Regions from separate parts of the Brevibacillus sp. HB1.3 genome, predicted to be linked through region 3. Evidence: riboswitches for the same ligand, from Rfam matches in the RefSeq annotation. Region 3 holds a riboswitch; each other region holds the start of a gene.
What was found. A riboswitch is a leader RNA that binds a small molecule or an ion and turns the genes downstream of it on or off. The one in region 3 is predicted to bind lysine.
Positions count from the first base shown of each region.

Region 1: it holds a riboswitch for lysine, as region 3 does, so the genes downstream of both, HPY31_RS11055 (aspartate kinase) here and HPY31_RS19735 (amino acid permease) in region 3, are expected to answer to the same signal.
Region 2: it holds a riboswitch for lysine, as region 3 does, so the genes downstream of both, dapD (2,3,4,5-tetrahydropyridine-2,6-dicarboxylate N-acetyltransferase) here and HPY31_RS19735 (amino acid permease) in region 3, are expected to answer to the same signal.

Region 1 is NZ_JABMIT010000004.1:124,919-128,029, forward strand. Features, by position in the region: gene HPY31_RS11050 (YslB family protein) at 88-540, shown strand; gene HPY31_RS11055 (aspartate kinase) at 590-1,831, opposite strand; lysine riboswitch at 2,063-2,250, opposite strand; gene uvrC (excinuclease ABC subunit UvrC) at 2,353-3,111, opposite strand, start outside.
Region 2 is NZ_JABMIT010000003.1:148,275-151,385, reverse strand. Features, by position in the region: gene HPY31_RS08315 (aspartate aminotransferase family protein) at 1-619, opposite strand, end outside; gene dapD (2,3,4,5-tetrahydropyridine-2,6-dicarboxylate N-acetyltransferase) at 634-1,344, opposite strand; lysine riboswitch at 1,436-1,625, opposite strand; gene HPY31_RS08305 (flavodoxin) at 1,766-2,206, shown strand; gene HPY31_RS08300 (GNAT family N-acetyltransferase) at 2,275-2,823, shown strand; gene HPY31_RS08295 (EcsC family protein) at 2,798-3,111, opposite strand, start outside.
Region 3 is NZ_JABMIT010000008.1:227,399-230,509, forward strand. Features, by position in the region: gene HPY31_RS19725 (CGNR zinc finger domain-containing protein) at 1-312, opposite strand, end outside; gene HPY31_RS19730 (DinB family protein) at 481-975, shown strand; lysine riboswitch at 1,060-1,245, shown strand; gene HPY31_RS19735 (amino acid permease) at 1,359-2,807, shown strand; gene HPY31_RS19740 (hypothetical protein) at 3,027-3,111, shown strand, end outside.

The sequences.
Region 1 (3,111 bases), on a different contig from region 3:
TTTGTTTAGTCCAGCTATTTTTTCTATTCCGATGTCATGAATGCGTGTCCCTCCTCATAATCTAGTAAAGACAGGAGGGAAGCACATATGAAAGAGAAGGATCAGCTTGCAGCACTATTGCCGCCAGAGACCATTCCCTATGCAGAGAGAATGAATATGCCCTATCTTGGCTATCATCTTCTACGCGAAACGCTTACTAGCACCCTGCTAGGCGATAGTGAAAACCATATCCTCTATTGGATAGGAAAAAATATGGGCCGCCAAATCCCCATTCAATCTGCAACAGGCCCGATTATGCCTTTTATTCGGCTTGGATTAGGCCAGCTAGACGTCCTGGAGGAGAACGGGCAAACGATCGTCTATTCACTCAATCATTCCATTTTTAGCTATCAGTCTATAGAAAGACTAGGATGCAGTCTTTCCTTTGAAGCCGGGATCATCGCAGGTATGATTGAGCAGTGGAAAGAAAAAGAAGCGTTCAGCAAAATCGAAATGGAAAGCCCTTCTGACATCCGCATCTCTGTACAAGTGGCGTCATGAACAAAATGCCCCCTCTACCTATAAGAAGGGAGAGGGAGCATCTATCTTTTTATACTCCGTGCACAACCGCGGTTTCCTCAACATCCAGACCATAGGCCGAATGAAGACTGCGAACAGCCAGCTCTGTCAAAGCTGCTGGAATGACGCAAGAAACCTTGATATCAGAAGTTGATACCATTTTAATAGAAATTTCTTTTTCTGCCAGAACGCGGAACATTTCGGCAGCTACCCCTGGATTGTTGATCATTCCAGAGCCAACAATGGATACTTTGGTCAAGCTTTCCTCGAAATCGACTTTTTCAAAGCCAAGCTCATTTTTGTTTCTGTCCAGTGTATCCAGTGCTTTTTTTAGGTCATCTGCTGCAACTGTGAAAGAAATATTTGTAACAGTAGCATCATAAGAGCTTTGGATAATAATATCGACGTTCACCTGATTGTCCGCCAGCGTATTGAACAGACGGGAGAGTGTCCCGACCTTGGCAGGCATGCCGACAACCGTGATTTTGGCTACATCTTCATCGTGTGCAACTCCACTTACTACTCTTCCTGTTTCCATGTTGGCAACCTCCTCAACGTACGTACCATCTTCGGCAGTAAAGCTAGAGCGGACGACCAGCCTTACCTTGTATTTTTTCGCAGCCTCAACTGACCTCGGATGAAGAACCCCTGCACCGAGGTTCGCCAGCTCCAGCATCTCATCATACGAGATCGTATCCAGCTTGCTCGCAGCTGGAACCATTCGCGGATCAGCTGTATACACCCCGGACACGTCCGTAAAGATTTCGCATTTCTCAGCGTTCAAGCTCGCTGCGAGTGTAACCGCAGATGTATCCGATCCACCGCGGCCGAGCGTCGTAATTTCCCCTTCGTCACTGATCCCTTGGAATCCTGCCACGATTACCACACGACCACGACCGAGCTCAGATTGAATCCGCTCTGGATCAATCTGCTTGATCCGTGCTCTTCCGTGAATCGCCTCTGTGGTGATTCCAGCTTGCCAGCCCGTAAGAGAAATGGCATCGTAGCCCTTTGTATGCAAGGCCATCGACAAAAGCGCGATCGATACCTGCTCCCCCGTGGTCAGCAGCATATCCATTTCACGCTCGGATGGGTATGCGCTAATCTGCTTGGCCATGTCTACCAACACGTCAGTAGATTTCCCCATTGCAGAAACAACAACTACCACATCATGCCCTTCCTCTTTATAGCTGATAATTCGATCCGCAACTCGTAAAATTCGCTCAATGGTACCTACGGAAGTGCCTCCGTATTTCTGCACGATCAACCCCATGCGGCTTCTCTCCCTTTTTCTCATATCCAATATTGGTATTTATCTCATATCGTATGGTTTTTCACTATTCTCTCTATAAGGAAAAGTCTTGCATTTTTATTTTACAAAAAAGGCACCGACAAGGAATAAGACCTGCCGCTGCCTACTATTTCGACATACCGGTTCCTCCCTCCCAATACACGCGGACAACGAAGATTGACAGTTATCACCATCAAAACTCACATTGACACACCGTGAGATAGCTCTCCATCTGACAATTGGTCATTGTGCAGATGACAGTCCTGCATTTGTTCAACGCAGACCCAGCATGGAGAAAAGCGGGTTTCCCCCCACACTTCGGCGAATTCCCCTTTCCCGTCCCCTTCACAGATACCCGATCTCAGGGTGGTACTCTTGGTTTTCGCGCCTCTACCTCACTCCATAATGGAAGTGAGGCTAACTATTCTGTTTGAATCGGATTATAACATGAGTCTAAAAATGGATCAATTCCTTTTTAGAGGTTGTTCAAAAAGTCACACTGGCTATGTGTCCAGCTTGCGCAGATGCCCGATGATTTCTTTTGCCAGCTTGTCGCCGATCCCCAATTGGCGGAAGTCTTCAACGGTGGCCTCGCGCATTTTTTTCAACGAGCCAAAATGGGAGAACAACAGCTTGCGTCGCTTTTCACCAATACCCGGGATCTCATCCAACTGCGAGGAAAGCATTGTTTTTGTCCGAGATTGTCTGTGGAACGTAATAACAAAACGGTGGACTTCATCCTGGATGCGCTGCAACAAATAAAACTCATAGCTGTCCCGTCTAAGATTGATAGGCTCTGGCGGATCTCCGTACATGAGCTGAGCAGTGCGGTGCTTCTCATCCTTCGCCAGACCACAAACGGGAATATAGAGACCCAGCTCATTTTCCAGCACGTCCATAGCCGCACTGATTTGGCCTTTACCACCATCGATCACAATCAGGTCGGGCATTGGCTGGTTTTCTTTCAGCAGACGAGAGTAACGACGGCGAACGACTTCGCGCATGGAGCCGTAATCATCTGGTCCCTCTACGGTTTTGATCTTGAATTTGCGGTATTCCTTTTTGTCAGGGCGACCGTCTGTAAACACAATCATCGCAGACACTGGCTCTGTTCCCTGAATGTTGGAGTTGTCAAACGCTTCAATTCGATGAGGAACCGGAATCCCTAAAATGTGACCGAGATTGTGTACTGCTTGGACCGTACGAGCATCGTCCTTGGACATCAGCGCGAACTTCTCCTGCAAAGCAATACGGGCGTTCTC
Region 2 (3,111 bases), on a different contig from region 3:
CTACCTCTCGCAAGAACGCTTCTGTTAGCGGCACGACACCGCCGGAACCCAATACTGGCTCCATAAGGACCGCAGCGGGTCTTGCCTCCTGGCAAATCGCTCGCAATCCTGCCGTGTCCTCCACATCCAGTTCATAAACAGGAAAAGCTGGCTGAGGAAAGTCTTGATAGACGTGAGCCTGCCTCGTCAGACGCACTGCTCCAAGTGTTCGCCCGTGAAAGCTGTTGCGTAAAACAACGATGCCTTCACGACCTGCTCCCTCGTTTTTCGTCCATTTGTGAATCAGCTTGATCGCAGACTCTGTGGCCTCAGCACCAGAGTTGGTGAAAAACACCTTACCGCTGATGCTGTTCGCAACCAAACGCTCCGCTAATCGAATAGCCGGCTTGTTTAAAAATACATTGGAAATATGCAAGAAGCGCTCTCCCTGCTCACGCAGAGCCTGTACAATGCGCGGATGCGAATGCCCCAAAACATTTACCGCGAGTCCAGTAAACAAGTCGAGATAACTCTTCCCGTTCGTATCGTACAAGTAATTTCCTTCGCCTTTCTCTATGGCAATCGGAAGTCTTTTATAAGAGGAGACGATATATTGTTCATCGAGCGAACGCCAGTCCATGTGCACTCTCTCCCTTACAGCTGACGTAGCTCCTGCTTGATCTCTGTCTTGGAACGAGTTTTTTCATCGATTTGCTTGATCACACGTGCAGGTGTTCCCGCAACGACTACGTATGGAGGTACATCTTCAATGACGACAGCACCTGCTGCTACAACAGCACCTTTTCCTACGCGTACACCTTCCAGAATGACAGCATTTGCTCCGATGACAACATCATCCTCGACAACAACTGGCTGTGCAGACGGCGGCTCGATAACGCCTGCGATAACCGATCCAGCGCCGATGTGGCAGTTTTTCCCGATGGTTCCACGTCCACCTACTACAACATTCATATCGATCATCGTACCTTCACCGATCACTGCACCGATGTTAATGGAAGCACCCATCATGATGACGGCATTGTTACCGATTGTCACTTGGTCACGGATAATTGCGCCTGGCTCAATACGCGCTTGAATCCCTTTTGTATCCAGCAATGGAATGGCGGAGTTGCGACGATCGCTTTCTACTACATAATCTTCAATTTTGTCTGCATTAGCAGCGAGAACTGGCTCAATCTCTTTCCATTCACCAAAAACAACACCTGTCGGACCAGTAATGAAGGCTTTGGAGCTCGCACCAAAGTCGATTCCCTCCAGGTTCCCTTTCACATATACCTTCACAGGTGTTTTCTTTTCGCTTTTTTGAATAAACGCGATAATTTCGTTAGCATCCATCATGTTCATTGTTACATCCTCCTCAAAATAACAGCATGGTAAATCAAAAAAAGCAATGAGTGCATTCGCTATCTCATTGCTTTTGATACTACGTAAGCAAATCATAAATAGCGCTCCACAAAAAGATGTCAGGTCCCTTGTGACAGGATGTCCATTTTTCATGAGACACCCCAGCCTGTGCTACGTAGGGGCATAGCATAAGCTTCGGCGCTTTAGCCTTTCTTCCTTCTCCTGCCCCCTGGCAGATTGCGAAAAGGCTTACTCTTCTTCGGCGCACCTCTATTTAGTGTACATTATATTAATTTTATTTAACTCTACCAAAATCAATGAAACGTGGCAAGATGAAAAAAGTTATTGACAACGATTCTCATTTTCATTAATTTTATTTGTGAGAATGATACTCATTATCCAACTGGAGGGTTTACGTTTTATGAGCATTTTGATGGTATACGCGAGCATGACAGGGAATACACAGGAAATTGCTGAAGCAATTGCAGAAGGTATTCGTTCAACTGGTGCTGAGCTGGAGATAAAAGAAGTGATGGACGCGAATGCAAAAGAACTCGAGGCTTACGACGGAATCTTGCTTGGTGCCTACACATGGGGCGATGGCGAACTCCCAGATGAATGCCTGGATTTTTATGAGGAAATGGACGATATTGACCTCAGCGGGAAAAAGGTTGTTGCTTTTGGCTCTTGCGATTCCGCTTACGAGCATGTCGGTGCAGCTGTTGATATTTTGCTGAAAAAGGCGCGTGAGCGTGGCGCGGAAACTCCTCTGGAAGGTTTGAAAATCGAGCTTTCTCCTACGGCAAAAGAAGTGGAAACTTGCAAAGCATTTGGGGTATCGTTTGCTGAATTGCTCGGCTAATCGATGTTTCCTAAATACTCTGGCACATGCTATACTATCAATCCAACTTTTTAAGGAGGATTGATCACATGTCACTACATACAGACGAGATTCTGTTACGGCCTCTCCACCAACAAGACGCAGCCGAGCTCCTAGAGCTTCGGCTGCGTAATCATGAATTTCTCCAACCATTTGAACCGATCCGCCCCGCTTCATTTCTGACCCTCCCAGCACAGCAAGAACAGATTTCGCAAGCACAGAATGATTTTGAACGTGGTACTGCCTATGCTTTCGGCGTATTCTCTCGGGAATCCGAAAAGATGATTGGACGTGTAGCGTTGTCGAATGTCGCACGCGGCGCATGGCAAAATGCGACGATTGGCTACTTCATGGATCAGGCCTGCAATGGCAAAGGCTATACAACATTAGCTGTAAATCTTGCCCTTCGCTTTGCTTTAACGGATGTTGGGCTACACAGGGTACAAGCGGCTGTCATGCCTCGCAACCAAGCTTCCATTCGCGTCTTGGAAAAAAACGATTTTCGCCAGGAAGGGCTATCGTTACGCTATTTGCAAATTAACGGTGTATGGGAGGACCATCTCATCTACGCTCTTACTGCTGAGGAGTGGTCTGTGTAATCTCCTTGCTCTTTTCAATCTCGCGCAGCCGCTCCAGGATGCGCCGTTTGCGGTACAGCATCATCCCCGCTTCGGCGACATCCTTTACGGTTGAGCGATTCAAATACGCTCCGAACAAAATACCCGCGATAGGCACCATTTGAAATAACTTTTTCCACCCGAAGTTTTCTGTGTACGTAACCACGACTTCACGCCATCCCTGTAATTGTGCCATTACCTCTCTCTGCGCATTTGGTTCATCAAAGCGGGAGAGTTCAGCGAGTATCGCTTTTTTCCCTACGATGTCTG
Region 3 (3,111 bases):
GCCGCCCTCTTCATCTACATACAACACCTGCGTATGAAAAGGGGCGAGAGCCAACACTTTGTTCAATTCCGCAAGGTCCTCCTCTTGGAATCGGTCTCCACGGACAACGGCTTCCAGCATACGTCTCAAACGCTCCCGCAATTGCAAAAGAGCCGCGGCATACGCCTCATTCATCGGCAGCGGAGCGGTTAGCTTGTATGTTTGCAAAAAGGATGACAGCCATTCCTGGTTCTCCAGGCGATTTTCCCAACGACCAGAACCGCGCCAATCCCGCCAATCACTATTTAAGAAATCAATACAAAGCCAGTCCATGCCATCCACTCTCCTGACGAAACCCTTCATTTTTCTCTCTTGTATGACCATACAGGATATGGTAATCTTTATTCGTAACTATCGTAAGTCAATTAGCTAGTTACATACCCGTTTCTTATTGCTATTATAGCGTTTCATCAATCTGTTTCACAGACGAGGAGGAAGCGTATGAATCGGAAGGAATTGCTTTTGCACGGATGGGAATGTGCGTATGACAAGGAAGACTGGTATCCACCCCTAAAAGAAGTGCTTTCCGGAGTATCAGCAGCGGAGGCTAGCTGGCGCCCTGTGGGAGAAGCAGCCAACACCATCTGGGAAAACGTCAGCCACCTTCTTTATTACAAAGAACGCCTCTTGCATCGTCTTTTGGGCACCGAATTCCCTAGCTCCGCTGAGACGAACGATGATACCTTCACCCCATCGGGTGGACCCGATGACGAAGACGCTTGGCAAGCTACCCTCTTGCGTATGGAAAGCGTCCACCGCCACATTCATGAACAGCTTTCCTTGCTGACGGATGAAGAGTTAGACCAGATAGCTACCTATACACCCATTTACCAAAACGTACTGAGTCTTGTCTTGCATGATGCGTTTCATACGGGACAAATCGTCCAAATTCGCAAGCTGCAAGGCTCCTGGCCTGCCAGACGCTCATTTGAATAACAAAATTTCACATTGATTAATCCCGAACAATCCTTTATAGTTGATAAATCACATAATTTCATACATGTTATCCTCATCTTTCACGGTGAGGATAGAGGTCGCGGCTTTTATATCATCCTGTACGAGATTCAGAGAAAATCAATGACTCCAGGTAAGGAAAATCCGCCGAAGCTCATATCGCGTCTCTGTGCGATTGGGTTGGGGCTGTACTCGAAAGGGGCAGAACTGTCACGTTTGCATGCCAAGCAAACGTGGTGAGCTATCTTCAGTGAAGGCTTGGTGGGGATTGGATGATACCGCCCTATGCCATTTTTTTGGCTATGGCGGTTTTTTAATTTCCGACCTTCCTTCTCAAAAATCAAGAAAGGTCGTGCAAGCAGCTTATGTCACAAAATCAATTGCAACGTGGTTTGAAAGCCCGACACCTGACGATGATCGCCATCGGCGGCTCGATTGGGACGGGATTGTTTCTCGCGAGTGGAGGCTCGATTCATTCCGCCGGACCAGGTGGAGCTTTAGTCGCCTATCTCGCTATTAGTATCATGGTTTACTTTTTAATGACCAGCTTGGGGGAAATGGCGGCCTTTATGCCTGTTTCCGGTTCGTTCTCGACGTATGCCACACGGTTCGTCGATCCATCTCTCGGCTTTGCTCTCGGTTGGAACTACTGGTACAACTGGGCGATTACCATTGCCGTCGAGCTGTCAGCTTCCGCACTCATTATGAAATATTGGTTCCCGGATACCCCAGCGATAGTGTGGAGCGCTTTGTTCCTCGGATTGCTGTTTGCCTTGAATCTCCTGTCTGTGAAGGCCTATGGAGAATCTGAATATTGGTTCGCCTTGATTAAAGTAGTAACGGTTATCATCTTTATTATTGTCGGTGTGTTGATGATTTTTGGCATTATGGGTGGTCAAGCAGTTGGCTTCCAAAACTTCACCAAAGGCGACGCGCCATTCAATGGCGGCTTCATGGCTCTGCTCGGTGTCTTTATGATTGCCGGATTCTCTTTCCAAGGAACAGAGCTGGTTGGAGTAGCAGCTGGGGAGAGCGAAGACCCTGCCCGCAATATTCCGAAGGCCATCCGTCAAATTTTTTGGCGCATCCTGCTCTTCTACATCCTCGCTATTTTGATCATCGGGTTGCTGGTTCCATACGATAATCCAAATCTGATCAGTGGCGACCTTACGGATATTGCGATCAGTCCGTTTACGATTGTATTTGAAAATGCCGGTTTTGCTTTTGCAGCGTCCGTCATGAATGCCGTTATTCTTACGTCTGTATTGTCTGCTGGTAACTCTGGCATGTACGCCTCTACACGCATGCTGTGGAACTTGGCGAAAGAAGGAAAAGCACCAAAATGGTTCGCAAAAGTAACAAGTAACGGCGTACCGATCAATGCCTTGATCTTGACTGCGCTCATCGGCGCCCTTGCTTTTCTGTCCTCTCTGTTTGGGGAGGGCGAAGTGTACGTATGGCTTTTGAATGCGTCCGGTATGTCAGGCTTCATCGCTTGGCTGGGAATTGCCATTAGTCACTACCGTTTTCGCAAAGCGTTTATCGCTCAGGGTCGAGACTTAAGCGAATTGCCTTATCGAGCAAAGTGGTTCCCGTTTGGACCGATTTTTGCCTTCATCATTTGCTGTATCGTTATTTTGGGGCAAAACTACTCCGCATTTATGGGGGGAACGGTCGACTGGTATGGCGTCCTGGTCTCTTACATTGGCCTACCACTCTTCTTACTCATTTGGCTCGCTTATAAAATCAGCCAAAAGACCAAGGTCGTCCCTCTTGAACAAGTAGACTTCAGTATGGATGAATACACGAAATAATCGAAGAAAAATTTCGGACTCCCGTGATCTAGACGGGAGTCCTTTTTCATGTTTGCCACCCTATTAAAAACTGCCCTAAAATAACCGATAGTATAGAAAAGAAGCAATTGAGATCCGTTTCCTTCTGTCCTCACAACTCATACTAGTCATCTGATAAAGGGTAACCATGATCTCCCTGCCTTCACGACTGAACATGAATCCATGTGAGGAGAGTAGAACATGCAAATCCACTCGTATTCCCGCTACCTACCCCCCCAGCTCCCAACTAGCCAAACTGCACCTAAAATGGTGACAGGAACTAGTC